Regions from separate parts of the Cytobacillus sp. C11.1 genome, predicted to be linked through region 2. Evidence: a T-box and tRNA genes for the amino acid it is inferred to sense, from the RefSeq annotation. Region 2 holds a T-box; the other holds one or more tRNA genes.
What was found. The T-box of region 2 lies ahead of trpS (tryptophan--tRNA ligase). A T-box ahead of a tRNA ligase gene usually reads a tRNA of that ligase, here a tRNA-Trp.

Region 1 (7,203 bases), 730 kb from region 2:
TGAAGTCCAGGTAACACTGGATGGAGGCCCGAACCCACGCACGTTGAAAAGTGCGGGGATGAGGTGTGGGTAGCGGAGAAATTCCAATCGAACTTGGAGATAGCTGGTTCTCTCCGAAATAGCTTTAGGGCTAGCCTCATGTAGTAAGAGTCTTGGAGGTAGAGCACTGTTTGGACTAGGGGCCCTCATCGGGTTACCGAATTCAGACAAACTCCGAATGCCAAAGACTTATCCATGGGAGTCAGACTGCGAGTGATCAGATCCGTAGTCAAGAGGGAAACAGCCCAGACCACCAGCTAAGGTCCCAAAGTATACGTTAAGTGGAAAAGGATGTGGAGTTGCTTAGACAACCAGGATGTTGGCTTAGAAGCAGCCACCATTTAAAGAGTGCGTAATAGCTCACTGGTCGAGTGACTCCGCGCCGAAAATGTACCGGGGCTAAACGTATCACCGAAGCTGTGGATGGACACCATTAGGTGTCCGTGGTAGGAGAGCGTTCTAAGGGCGTTGAAGCTAGACCGCAAGGACTGGTGGAGCGCTTAGAAGTGAGAATGCCGGTATGAGTAGCGAAAGATGGGTGAGAATCCCATCCACCGAATGCCTAAGGTTTCCTGAGGAAGGCTCGTCCGCTCAGGGTTAGTCGGGACCTAAGCCGAGGCTGAAAAGCGTAGGCGATGGACAACAGGTTGATATTCCTGTACCACCTCTTTACCGTTTGAGCAATGGGGGGACGCAGGAGGATAGGGTAAGCGCGCTGTTGGATATGCGCGTCCAAGCAGTTAGGCCGGTAACGAGGCAAATCCCGTTACCACACAGGCTGAGCTGTGACGGCGAGGGAAATTTAGTACCGAAGTTCCTGATTCCACACTGCCAAGAAAAGCCTCTAGCGAGGGAAAAGGTGCCCGTACCGCAAACCGACACAGGTAGGCGAGGAGAGAATCCTAAGGTGAGCGAGAGAACTCTCGTTAAGGAACTCGGCAAAATGACCCCGTAACTTCGGGAGAAGGGGTGCTCATTAGGGTGAATAGCCCTGATGAGCCGCAGTGAATAGGCCCAGGCGACTGTTTAGCAAAAACACAGGTCTCTGCGAAGCCGCAAGGCGAAGTATAGGGGCTGACGCCTGCCCGGTGCTGGAAGGTTAAGAGGAGAGGTTAGCGCAAGCGAAGCTTTGAATCGAAGCCCCAGTAAACGGCGGCCGTAACTATAACGGTCCTAAGGTAGCGAAATTCCTTGTCGGGTAAGTTCCGACCCGCACGAAAGGCGTAACGATCTGGGCACTGTCTCAACGAGAGACTCGGTGAAATTATAGTACCTGTGAAGATGCAGGTTACCCGCGACAGGACGGAAAGACCCCGTGGAGCTTTACTGTAGCCTGATATTGAATTTTGGTACAGCTTGTACAGGATAGGTAGGAGCCGTAGAAACCGGAGCGCCAGCTTCGGTGGAGGCGTCGGTGGGATACTACCCTGGCTGTATTGAAATTCTAACCCGCGCCCCTTATCGGGGCGGGAGACAGTGTCAGGTGGGCAGTTTGACTGGGGCGGTCGCCTCCTAAAAAGTAACGGAGGCGCCCAAAGGTTCCCTCAGAATGGTTGGAAATCATTCGCAGAGTGTAAAGGCACAAGGGAGCTTGACTGCGAGACCTACAAGTCGAGCAGGGACGAAAGTCGGGCTTAGTGATCCGGTGGTTCCGCATGGAAGGGCCATCGCTCAACGGATAAAAGCTACCCCGGGGATAACAGGCTTATCTCCCCCAAGAGTCCACATCGACGGGGAGGTTTGGCACCTCGATGTCGGCTCATCGCATCCTGGGGCTGTAGTCGGTCCCAAGGGTTGGGCTGTTCGCCCATTAAAGCGGTACGCGAGCTGGGTTCAGAACGTCGTGAGACAGTTCGGTCCCTATCCGTCGTGGGCGCAGGAAATTTGAGAGGAGCTGTCCTTAGTACGAGAGGACCGGGATGGACGCACCGCTGGTGTACCAGTTGTCTTGCCAAAGGCATCGCTGGGTAGCTATGTGCGGAAGGGATAAGTGCTGAAAGCATCTAAGCATGAAGCCCCCCTCGAGATGAGATTTCCCATAGCGTCAAGCTAGTAAGATCCCTGAAAGATGATCAGGTTGATAGGTCAGAGGTGGAAGCGTGGCGACATGTGGAGCTGACTGATACTAATCGATCGAGGACTTAACCAAGTTATTGGTGATACTCGGCAACACTTCTTCATGCATTATCTAGTTTTGAAGGAACAAACCTTCTAAAAAAATATAGTCTAGTGACGATAGCGAGAAGGTCACACCCGTTCCCATACCGAACACGGAAGTTAAGCTTCTCAGCGCCGATGGTAGTTGGGGGCTGTCCCCCTGTGAGAGTAGGACGTTGCTAGGCGAACCCCAAACGGGGTATTTATTTTGCCAAATTATGAGATGGCCCCTTGGTCAAGCGGTTAAGACACCGCCCTTTCACGGCGGTAACACGGGTTCGAATCCCGTAGGGGTCACCATTTGGAGGATTAGCTCAGCTGGGAGAGCATCTGCCTTACAAGCAGAGGGTCGGCGGTTCGATCCCGTCATCCTCCACCATATTTTTTGGACGAGCCATTAGCTCAGTCGGTAGAGGATTTTAAAATTTGCAGCATCGAAGCAAACCATCCTCGAATAGCAACTTTTAAAATCTGCAACAAAGAACGCAGGGCTTTGGAGCACTATGCAAATGTAGTTTAGGAATTCATATCAAAGTATGAGCCATTAGCTCAGTCGGTAGAGCATCTGACTTTTAATCAGAGGGTCGAAGGTTCGAGTCCTTCATGGCTCACCATTTTAATTTAATATTGCGGGTGTGGCGGAATTGGCAGACGCACCAGACTTAGGATCTGGCGCCGCAAGGCGTGGGGGTTCGACTCCCTTCACCCGCACCATTTTTAAGCGGAAGTAGTTCAGTGGTAGAACATCACCTTGCCAAGGTGGGGGTCGCGGGTTCGAATCCCGTCTTCCGCTCCATTATTTTGCGCCCGTAGCTCAATTGGATAGAGCGTTTGACTACGGATCAAAAGGTTAGGGGTTCGACTCCTCTCGGGCGCGCCATAAAAACGGGGAGTAGCTCAGCTTGGTAGAGCACTTGGTTTGGGACCAAGGGGTCGCAGGTTCGAATCCTGTCTTCCCGACCAGCGACACTTTATTTATAAAACATGGGGCCTTAGCTCAGCTGGGAGAGCGCCTGCTTTGCACGCAGGAGGTCAGCGGTTCGATCCCGCTAGGCTCCACCATAAAATTTAATCATTTTGGCGGTGTAGCTCAGCTGGCTAGAGCGTACGGTTCATACCCGTGAGGTCGGGGGTTCGATCCCCTCCGCCGCTACCATTATGATCTTTGATCTTAATATTTCGGAGGAATACCCAAGTCCGGCTGAAGGGATCGGTCTTGAAAACCGACAGGCGGGTCAAACCGCGCAGGGGTTCGAATCCCCTTTCCTCCTCCATTATTTTAATACTATTATCGCGGGGTGGAGCAACGAGCGTTACTTCACTGAAAAAACTGCGAGTTGTACCGATCGAGCTGCTGCTTGATTAAGCATCCTAAGATCGGGACAGTCCTTATGCTGTATGTGAGCATAGAAAAATCACATAAATACTATTATCGCGGGGTGGAGCAGTCCGGTAGCTCGTCGGGCTCATAACCCGAAGGTCGCAGGTTCAAATCCTGCCCCCGCAATCTGGTCCGGTAGTTCAGTTGGTTAGAATGCCTGCCTGTCACGCAGGAGGTCGCGGGTTCGAGTCCCGTCCGGACCGCCATTTTTAAACTAAATAGATAAATGGCTCAGTAGCTCAGTCGGTAGAGGATTTTAAAAGAATGCAGCTGCGAAGCTTTAGCATCATTGAATGGCATGCTTTTAAAATCTGCAACAAAGAACGCAGAGCTTTGAAGCACAGCTATCTAACTTTAGGGTTATTAATTTAATACGGCTCAGTAGCTCAGTCGGTAGAGCAAAGGACTGAAAATCCTTGTGTCGGCGGTTCGATTCCGTCCTGAGCCACCATATTTCCTAAGTCTTTTCAGACGATGGAGGGGTAGCGAAGTGGCTAAACGCGGCGGACTGTAAATCCGCTCCTTCGGGTTCGGCAGTTCGAATCTGCCCCCCTCCACCATTTATATAGGGGTATAGTTTAATGGTAAAACGAAGGTCTCCAAAACCTTTGATGTGGGTTCGATTCCTACTACCCCTGCCAGTAGGAAGATGGCGGTTGTGGCGAAGTGGTTAACGCATCGGATTGTGGCTCCGACACTCGTGGGTTCGATTCCCATCAATCGCCCCATTTTTCTTTTAAAAGAATCTTTAATGGGCTATAGCCAAGCGGTAAGGCACCGGACTTTGACTCCGTCACTCGCAGGTTCGAATCCTGCTAGCCCAGCCATTTTTAAGGCAGCATAGCCAAGTGGTAAGGCAGAGGTCTGCAAAACCTCCATCCCCGGTTCAAATCCGGGTGTTGCCTCCAAACAATGTAAACGCGGGTGTAGTTTAGTGGTAAAACCTCAGCCACGAGCAACGCTCCCATGAATCAACAGCGAGTTGCCTCGACGCATCAGCTTCCTGAATAAGCTTTTAGAGAAAGAGGCATGCAAGGGCAGGAAATTATATAGTAGTTTTAATATTAATTATAAACGCGGGTGTAGTTTAGTGGTAAAACCTCAGCCTTCCAAGCTGATGATGAGGGTTCGATTCCCTTCACCCGCTCCAAAAATGGGCCTATAGCTCAGCTGGTTAGAGCGCACGCCTGATAAGCGTGAGGTCGGTGGTTCGAGTCCACTTAGGCCCACCATTATACATACCATTTTCAACCTAATCCTATACGGGATTAGGTTTTTTTGTTTACATTGAAAGAAAGATATGGAGAGGAGATCATTTGTTAAGAAAAGCCTGTCTTAGGAAGAGACAGGCTTTTCTATTATCGAATTTCAGCTTTGCCGTCCCAGATAAAAATGGAAGTGAAAAAGTGAAGAAGAACGAATCGAAGTGAATCGTGCCGGTGGAAGTGAAAAAGTGAAGGTGAAGGGAACGAATCGGAGTGAATCGTGCCGGTGGGAACGAAAAAGTGAAGGTGAAGGGAACGAATCGGAGTGAATCGTGCTGGTGGAAGTGAAAAAGTAAAGGTGAAGGGAACGAATCGAAGTGAATCGTGCCGGTGGAAGTGAAAAGCGTGGATAAAGGGAACGAATATGAACGATTTGTGAACAGTGCAAAATTGAAGATATGTATTTAATTAGTTTGAAAACGGCGTAAAGCGTTGATAACTCTGAGGATTTTTAGATAATGGACCTTATTTTTAACGGGAAAGTTGTGAGATAAGTGTGATGCAGTTCACTTTTGTGAAAAACGTTCTCAATTATGATATAAGTAACAAAAACTTAAGGGGGATGATGGAAGGTGGAAACGAAAAAAGTGATCCAGGGGGGCAAGGCAGCAAAGGAACATGGCACGCTGAAGGGGACCATTTTTTCAGTAACCGTTGTGGGGTTAGGGATCTTTGTTACGTATCTAATTGTTTATGGCCTGTATATGGCCAGATTATAGGGGGGATTAAAAATGATGCATCGCTCTGAGAAGATATGGCTTTTCTTAAGTTTTGGGATGATTATCGGATTTATGCTCATTACGGGTTATCAGACATTTGCTTTAGAAATGGGGCCGCCAAGCTATGGGGAACGGATTGATCCGCAAAAAGTGGATGAAACAGCACCGTTTGACCAGCCTGGCATCAAGAAGATTGGCGAGAATGAATATGAAGTTGTCATGACGCTGCAGGTGTTTAGTTTTACACCAAACGAAATCGAAGTGCCTGCCGGATCAACCGTTCATTTTACACTAACTTCTAAAGATGTCGTACACGGGTTCCAGGTTGCAGAAACCAACTTGAATGCCATGGTTGTTCCTGGCTATGTGCAAAAGATTACCCAGAAATTCGACAAGCCAGGTGAATATTTAGTTTTGTGCAACGAATACTGCGGTGCCGGACACCAAATGATGAGCACAACGATTACGGTTAAATAAAGGGGGGAGAAACAGTGGAAACCATTATTAACAAGTCAGGGAATACACAAGTTTTTAGGGAAAAAGCAAATAAAGTCATGGGCATCAGCCTGGAGGATGCGAGATTAACAAAATCATACCTATCTGTAGCCTTCTTAGCCATCCTGCTGGGCGGATTGCTTGGCCTATTGCAAGGTCTGAATCGGGCCGGAATGCTGGAATTGCCAGTTTGGCTGAACTACTATCAAGTATTGACTGCACACGGACTTCTCTTAGTTGTAGTTTTATCAGCTTTCTTTACAATTGGCTATTTCTATGCGGGATTATCCCATACATTGGGCGGCCTGCTTCCGAAGGTCAGAAAGATGGCCTGGATCGGTTTTTGGATGAAGATTTTCGGATTTGTATTAGCTGTTATTCCGATTTTAATGAATGAAGCATCTGTCATGTATACCTTCTACCCGCCAATGGCAGCTTCACCCATTTTCTATATTGGCTTGGTATTTATCGTCCTAGGGGTTTGGATGTGCGCATTTGGTGCCTTCATCAATGTGGCAAGCTGGAGAAAACGCAATCCTGGACAGCATATTCCAATTCTCTCTTTCTTTGCAACAGGTGTGTTTGTACTCTTATTCTTCGGAAGCCTTCCGGTTGCAATTGAAGTATTTACAATCATCCCGTGGGCTTTCGGCTGGGTTGAAACCATCAATGTCATGGTTGCGCGTACGCTGTTTTGGGCTTTTGGCCATACACTCGTGAATATCTGGTATTTAACAGCGGTTTCTGCCTGGTATGTTATTGTGCCGAAAATCATCGGCGGGCACAGATGGAATGATCTTTTAACAAGAATTGTGGTAATTGCACTCGTTATTATGAATATTACCGGTGGATTCCACCATCAGATCATTGACCCTGGTATTTCGGAGCCAGTGAAATACATGCACGTATTTATGAGTTTGGCAATTGGCTTCCCATCCTTGATGACTGCTTATGCAATGTTTGCGGTATTTGAACGTACAGCCAGAAAGAAAGGCGGAAGAGGTCTTGTTGGCTGGTATAAAAAATTACCTTGGGGCGATGTCCGTTTCCTTGCACCATTTATCGCGATGGCAGCCTTTATCCCTGCCGGAGCGGGCGGTATTGTCCAAAGCACAAACCAATTGAATCAGGTTGTCCACAACACCAT
Region 2 (7,203 bases):
AACAGCGATAAAAATTGCTTCCATACCAAGTAAAAATGAAACGGGAAAGCCTTCATTAATTAGGTCATTAACAGTTTGGCTTTTATATTTAAATGATGGGCCGAAATCCCAATTGACAATTCTTACTAGGTACTCCCAATATTGTGCATACCATGGCTTGTCTAAGCCAAAGTGGGCATTCAGGTTAGCTTCAATTTCGGGAGGGAGTTTTTTCTCTGATGCAAAAGGGTTTCCGGGTGCAATGCGCATGAAGAAAAACGTTGCTGATACAATCATCCACAAGGATAGGATCATATACAGTAAGCGTTTTCCAATATATTTCGCCATTGTCAAACACCTCCAAATTATTACAATGCCTTAATCAGAAACGAAGGTATATGGGATTTAATATCCCATATACCTTTCGTCAAGTTAGCTATTCTTATTCAAAGTATGCCCACTTGTACTGGACATCACCTAGACCGGATACTACAACGTCTTTTAAGTTTTCAGCTTGTACCCAGTTATTAGTGTAGAAGTAGATTGGCGCTACAGGCATATCTTCCATGAAGATTGCTTCTGCATCTTTCAATAATTGCTGGCGAGCATCAGCGTCAGTTTCTGTCGCAGATTTAGCAAGCAGATCCTGGAACTCTTTGCTTTCCCAGCCAGTATTGTTATTTCCGCCATCAGCGTCACGATACATTTCTAGGAAGTTCATTGCATCGTTAAAGTCACCCAACCAGCCCATACGAGCTACCTGGTAATCCATTTGGTTAACTTTATCAAGGAATACATTCCACTCGGCGTTATCAAGCGTTACTTCAACACCAAGATTTTGCTTCCACATATCCTGGATTGCCTGTGCAATCTTTTGGTGTGCTTCAGATGTGTTATAAGAAAGTGTTACAGCAGGAAGTTCAGAAGCATCTTTATAACCAAGCTCTTCTAAACCTTTTTGCAAGAATTCTTTTGCTTTTTCTACGTCATTGTCAGGGAAATAACCCTTCTCGTTTTCTTCAAACATTGATGGAGGAACAATTGCCATTGCTGGAAGCTGTTCACCCTGAAGGATGTTGTCAATGATTTCCTGACGGTTGATTGCATGTGCAAATGCTTTACGGATGTTAACGTTGTTGAATGGCTCAACAGTTGTGTTGAACTTGTAGTTATAGATACCAGCGATTGGCTGTGTTGTTAAGCGCCCTTCATCTTTAAGAGCCTGCATAGCGTCAGTTGGAAGGGCACCAGTTGGAGCTCCAGCCCAATCTAATTCGCCATTGTCAAACATTGATAATTCAGTGTTTGGATCATTGATCATGATCATTTCGATAGTGTCTAGCTTAACTGTTTCAGCATCCCAGTAAGTTTCGCTCTTCTCAAGGACAATTTTGTCACTGTGTGACCATTCAGTTAAATGGAAAGGTCCATTTGTTGTATAGTTTTCACCAGCATCAGTTGCCCATTCTGGATTAGCTTCGGCAATTTTGCTGTTAACTGGTAAATAAGTATAGAAAGCTGTTAATTCCAAGAAATATGGAGTTGGGTTTACTAATTTAACTTCAAGAGTTTTGTCATCGACTGCTTTAACACCTACAGCATCAAGTGAACCTTCACCAGTGTTAGCTGCTTCAGCACCTTCGATGTAGTAAAGCTGGTATGCATATGTTGAATTGTTTGCTGGATCAAGCGCCCATTTCCAAGCATAAACAAAATCGTTTGCAGTTACAGGGTCGCCATTTGACCATTTAGCATCACGGATTTTGAAAGTGTAAGTCTTTCCATCTTCAGAAACCTGTACATCTTCAGCCATTGCATTTTCAGGCTTGCCGTCTTGACCAATACGAGTTAATCCTTCAAGGACTTGGCGAAGTACAGTACCAGATGTAGCATCTTCTGCTAATCCTGGGTTTAAAGATGGTGGTTCAGTATTAATATTAACTCTTAACTCCTGCGGCACATCTGACTTTCCGCCGTCGTCGCCGCCTTTGTCGCCGCCGTCAGAAGCATTGTCTCCGCCGCCGCTGCACGCAGCAAGGAACATGCTTAGCACTAGCAGCATGCTAAAAAAGATCGATAATCTTTTGTTCACGGTTTTAACCCCCTATATAATTTCCTCAAACAATACCTTTACGGGATGTCCCTATTTTAAAACACAATTGTACGCCCCAGATATATTGCTTAAATAGTCTGTTAATTTAATTTGCAAAAATTTGCTGACTATTTAGAAGGCAACAAAAAAAGCAAGTTTATATTCTCTTAAAGATAGATTATCCCTTTATTCTGACAATTCAGCCTAAAAGAAAGAAATCTTTAATATGTAAGCTATAAACTTACTCATTATGTACCATACTCTCGCTACCTGGAGTGATATAGTTTTGTTTTAAAATGTTACAAATTCGTAAAGAATATGTTTGTTACGTTTATTATAAATAGTTTAAAAACTTATTGCAAGTAGCTTTCTCGGCTTCAAGACAATCTAGCATTTTATTTATAGCTTAAATGTCTTATAAATTAAGATTTTTAAGATTTTAAAAAAATTTTTTAATTTATCATTTTTTGCGTTATCAAAGCAGGAATCAAACCTATTTTTTCCAATTTCCCCGAATGGAAAACTGTCTCCAATGCCTGATTAACTCCCATTTATTTACTTGATTTTTGAATCTCATTAGTATATTTTATTATATAATAACAATAAAATTTAATTGAAATCGGCAATGAAAAAAGAGTAGTAAATTTACTTAGGGTGCTCAGAGAGCCTGTGGCTGGTGAAAACAGGAAACCCGGTAAAATTGAATGGACTTTTGAGCCTTCTGATTTTATTCAGGCGTGTCCTCTCGTTATCGGGGATGTATGCAGAATACATGCATAGGACAGAGTGACTCATTGTGAGTAATTAGGGTGGCAACGCGGACCATTCGTCCCTATTTTTATTAGGGATGGATGGTCTTTTTTGTGCTTATTTTAAGCATAAAATGTAAATACTTCCAATATACCCAAGTCTGTTCAGCCTGAAGTAATAGCGCTTTTTTCAGCCAAATAAAGGAGGAAAACCTATGAAAACAATCTTTTCCGGCATCCAGCCGAGCGGAACGATTACCCTCGGAAATTACATTGGTGCCATGAAGCAATTTGTAGAATTGCAAAATGAATACAACTGTTATTTTTGTATTGTCGATCAGCATGCGATAACCGTTCCGCAAGACAGGCTCGAATTAAGAAAGAACATCCGCAGCCTTGCTGCCTTATACTTGGCAGTAGGAATCGATCCTGAAAAATCAACTCTGTTCATTCAATCAGAGGTTCCGGCACACGCCCAAGCTGGATGGATGATGCAATGCGTTTCCTATATAGGAGAGCTTGAGCGCATGACACAATTTAAAGATAAATCTGAAGGAAAGGAGGCAGTCTCCGCAGGATTGCTTACCTATCCTCCACTTATGGCTGCAGATATCCTTTTATACAGTACTGATTTAGTTCCTGTGGGAGAAGATCAAAAACAGCACTTGGAATTGACCCGCGATTTGGCAGAAAGATTTAATAAAAAATACAATGACATTTTTACTATTCCAGATGTGAGAATCGCCAAAGTTGGCGCGCGTGTAATGTCACTTCAGGATCCTTTAAAAAAAATGAGCAAATCCGACCCTAATAAGAAATCGTTTATTGCCTTATTGGATGATCCTAAACAAATTGAAAAGAAAATCAAAAGTGCAGTAACGGATTCAGAGGGTATTGTAAAATATGACAAGGAAAATAAGCCGGGCGTATCCAACCTTCTTTCCATATTTTCTATTCTCTCGGGTAAACCTGTAGCAGATATTGAAAAGGATTACGAAGGCAAGGGATATGGCGATTTCAAAGCTGGACTTGCAGAAGTTGTTATTAATACGATTAAGCCAATCCAGGATAAATATTATGAACTAATGGAATCCCAAGAACTTGATGAAGTACTTGATCATGGTGCTGAAAAAGCGCGTAAAGTCGCTAATAAAATGGTCGGGAAAATGGAAAATGCCATGGGACTAGGCCGGAAAAGAAAATAAAAAACAGCCGTTTGGCTGTTTTTTTGTTTATTTTTAACCCTAATTCACCTTTGGACCATGCTCCATTTCCCATAACTTTTCAAAAAATGGCTGCCCCTTAATCAAATTCTCACAAAATTGTTCGTGCTTGCTTGACCAGCCGTATTTACTTTCCTCGTACAGTTCATACCATGCCTCTTCGAAATTCAATGACTGGATTTTTGAATATCGTTCCGGACTCCATTCGGTATACCAGTAGCGGACTTCAGCATCATTCTTTGAAGAGTGCAGCTGATCAAGAGCCATAAAAAGCAATTGTTTTAGCTGCCTTTCTTTTCTTGTAAGACCTGTCATAAGATCAGGTGCTGGTGAAAGAATATGGAAATCCTTTAGTGCTGTTTGGTCATTAAATGAGTAGTTTATCGCCTCTTGATTATCCAGCATTTCATAAGCAAGCTGTTCCTGGCGAGGAATCAGTCTGCTCTTTCTAATTGGAATGTTGTAGCCTATTGTGTCTACAGCCAGGATGCCTGTCCCATCTGATACAACAAAGCAGTAATCCAATTGAATTCTCTCATGATTTTTCCTTAAGTAAGCCTTTTGATAGATGTCATCAAGCAGTTGTTGTGGCAGCTCCGAAAGATCATTTTCAATGTAATTAAACAGAATCTGGTCAATCTTTAATAACGGTACCTGGTCAAGCAACTCTACGCCATCATCTTTTCTCCATTCGTGAAAATGGCACACATTGTATCCATTTTCTTCCCCTTCAAACCAGTTCACCCAAACATCATGAAGATATAACATTTTTAAACCCCCACTTCAACAAACTGTTTGTCACTCAGTATGGGCAGTGTGCAGTAAATTTATTCCTTAATTACATTCAGAATCCATTTTTTATCCTTTAGCACTGTCAAAGGGAAAATAAATACTTATCCAAATGATTAACATTCCTGCAGGAAGCAGATAACATTCTGGACGGGAAGAAATAAAAAGTAAATATTCCTTAAAGGCATGTCCCGTAGCAAGCAAATTTAAATATGCTATAACGCTGACACCTCCAGAGACTGCAATTCCGAAACCGGTCAATAGCAAAAAGGCTCTAAATAGCATTCCGTATCACTGATCTGTGAGCTCTAATTTTTATTAAAGCTGCCATGAACCCACTCCTTGCCGTATACTTTTATTCATATATATGAAAGAACATGATCGGTTATGTACAAGCTATCCGAAAAACAGAAACGATTTGGCCACCCATGTCACTGGAAAGAAGGCTGAGGCTCCATCGAAAAGAAAATCCATTATTCAGGCATGATTCTTTTAACGAAGCCTTACTCAGTGGTACAAGACAATTATCCAGGCTTGAATATCTTTTATAAACAACAAAAAAACGCCACATTCATGGCGTTTTTTGCTTTAATTAACGGTTTGACTTAGGATTGAAAGCATCCTTTAATCCTTCACCAATAAAGTTGATAGAAAGAATAGTGAAAGTTAAAATGGCTGCCGGCGGAATCCAAATCCACCATTTGCTTGTTAATACATCTGGGCTTCTCGCTTCCTGAAGCATATTACCCCAGGTTGGAATATTGATTGGGACACCGAACCCCAAGAAGCTTAGTCCTGTCTCAGCCACAATCATTGCAGCCAATGTAATCGTTGCCTGAACAATTATGGTAGACATTACGTTTGGCAATAAATGCTTAAAGATTGTCTTAGGTGCTGAACAGCCGATTGAGACTGCACTCATAATGTATTCATTTTCCTTCTCAGCCATAACCTTGCTTCGTACCAGACGGGCTGTACCGGTCCAGCTGAGAACACTGATTACAAATATGAGGGTTCCGGTACTTGACTCAATAAAAATTGACTTTAATACGATTACAAATAGAAGGAACGGAAAGTTCATCATAAAGTCTGTGAATCTCATTAGGGCATTATCGACCCAACCGCCAAAATATCCTGCAGTGGCACCTACAAGAGTACCAATGGTAATGACAGAGATGGTGATTGAAAATGCAAGTAAGAGTGAAGTTTTTCCGCCGTGCAAAGTACGTGCAAATACATCCCGCCCAGACTTATCAGTACCGAAAAAGTGCTCGGCAGATGGTTCTTTGCTCATTTGTGTTAAATTGATCTTAGCTGTTTCCTCTACCGGCATAGTTAGCGGCTCAGCCAATATGGACATTGCACAGACAATCAGCAAAAAGGCTAAACTGATCATAGCTATTTTATTGCGCAAAAACTTGCGGCGGGCGAGAGCCCATGGTGATTGACTCTTCGGCGGTTTAACAGGTTCTGCTAAACCGGACGAAGTTTGCTGTGAAATTGAAGGTTCCATTCTCTCACCTACCTAACTTAAACGAATACGCGGATCTACTAAACCATAAAGTAAATCTGCAATTAGATTTCCAATTAGTGTTAAAATGGTCAACATCATGGCGATGGCCATCATAACAGAATAATCACGTGCGTTAACTGACTCTACGAATAAATAGCCGATGCCAGGGTATGTGAAGATGGTTTCGGTAATGATTGCCCCTCCAAATAGGTTGGCAATATCGAATCCAAGCAATGTAACAATAGGTATGATTGAATTTCTTAGAATGTGCTTATTATAAATCGCAGATTCCTTCGTACCTTTAGCTCTTGCAGTACGAACATAATCTTTGCGAGAGCTTTCGATCATATCATTTCTCAAAAATTGTGTATAGGCGGCTGTAGCCATGGCGCCCAATACAAGAGCCGGCAATACTGTATGTTTTGCTTTACTTAAATAATATTCTAATGTACCTGGTTCTACCCCGCTGCCAATACTTCCACTGGCAGGAACCCATCCTAGATTTATGGCAAAAACATAAATCGCAACTAAAGCTGCAACAAAGCTTGGTATTGCTAGTGCAAGATAATTAAATGCCGATACTAAATAATCTCCAACGCTATAGGCAAAACGCCCAGAGTATCTTCCCATAAGAAAAGCCAATATATAAGTTATTAAAAGAGCTGCTATTCCTAAAATAATTGTGTTCGGCAAACGATCTCCGATTAGTTCCATAACCGGGCGCTTATGAACAAATGAATCTCCAAAATCCCCTTGAACCACTCCACTCATCCAGCGAACATACTGTACAGGAATAGGATCATTTAATCCCATCTTATCCCGCATTTCTTCAATGTACTCCGGATCTGAATTTAGAGG

Region 1: it has a tRNA-Trp gene. The T-box ahead of trpS (tryptophan--tRNA ligase) is inferred to sense a tRNA for this amino acid. The anticodon was not compared.

The regions. Positions count from the first base shown of each region.
Region 1 is NZ_CM176935.1:403,243-410,445, reverse strand. Features, by position in the region: rRNA gene AC3ZVC_RS02125 (23S ribosomal RNA) at 1-2,188, shown strand, start outside; rRNA gene rrf (5S ribosomal RNA) at 2,265-2,381, shown strand; tRNA gene AC3ZVC_RS02115 (tRNA-Glu) at 2,422-2,496, shown strand; tRNA gene AC3ZVC_RS02110 (tRNA-Val) at 2,500-2,575, shown strand; tRNA gene AC3ZVC_RS02105 (tRNA-Lys) at 2,735-2,810, shown strand; tRNA gene AC3ZVC_RS02100 (tRNA-Leu) at 2,826-2,910, shown strand; tRNA gene AC3ZVC_RS02095 (tRNA-Gly) at 2,918-2,992, shown strand; tRNA gene AC3ZVC_RS02090 (tRNA-Arg) at 3,000-3,076, shown strand; tRNA gene AC3ZVC_RS02085 (tRNA-Pro) at 3,083-3,159, shown strand; tRNA gene AC3ZVC_RS02080 (tRNA-Ala) at 3,183-3,258, shown strand; tRNA gene AC3ZVC_RS02075 (tRNA-Met) at 3,276-3,352, shown strand; tRNA gene AC3ZVC_RS02070 (tRNA-Ser) at 3,378-3,470, shown strand; tRNA gene AC3ZVC_RS02065 (tRNA-Met) at 3,630-3,703, shown strand; tRNA gene AC3ZVC_RS02060 (tRNA-Asp) at 3,707-3,783, shown strand; tRNA gene AC3ZVC_RS02055 (tRNA-Phe) at 3,953-4,028, shown strand; tRNA gene AC3ZVC_RS02050 (tRNA-Tyr) at 4,054-4,137, shown strand; tRNA gene AC3ZVC_RS02045 (tRNA-Trp) at 4,145-4,218, shown strand; tRNA gene AC3ZVC_RS02040 (tRNA-His) at 4,230-4,305, shown strand; tRNA gene AC3ZVC_RS02035 (tRNA-Gln) at 4,330-4,404, shown strand; tRNA gene AC3ZVC_RS02030 (tRNA-Cys) at 4,412-4,485, shown strand; tRNA gene AC3ZVC_RS02025 (tRNA-Gly) at 4,654-4,727, shown strand; tRNA gene AC3ZVC_RS02020 (tRNA-Ile) at 4,733-4,809, shown strand; gene AC3ZVC_RS02015 (hypothetical protein) at 5,415-5,561, shown strand; gene AC3ZVC_RS02010 (cytochrome c oxidase subunit II) at 5,574-6,038, shown strand; gene AC3ZVC_RS02005 (cbb3-type cytochrome c oxidase subunit I) at 6,116-7,203, shown strand, end outside.
Region 2 is NZ_CM176935.1:4,675,258-4,682,460, forward strand. Features, by position in the region: gene AC3ZVC_RS23140 (ABC transporter permease) at 1-327, opposite strand, end outside; gene AC3ZVC_RS23145 (peptide ABC transporter substrate-binding protein) at 422-2,071, opposite strand; T-box leader at 2,688-2,908, shown strand; gene trpS (tryptophan--tRNA ligase) at 3,036-4,025, shown strand; gene AC3ZVC_RS23155 (YjbA family protein) at 4,065-4,811, opposite strand; gene AC3ZVC_RS23160 (YuzI family membrane protein) at 4,902-5,117, opposite strand; gene opp4C (oligopeptide ABC transporter permease) at 5,425-6,345, opposite strand; gene opp4B (oligopeptide ABC transporter permease) at 6,358-7,203, opposite strand, start outside.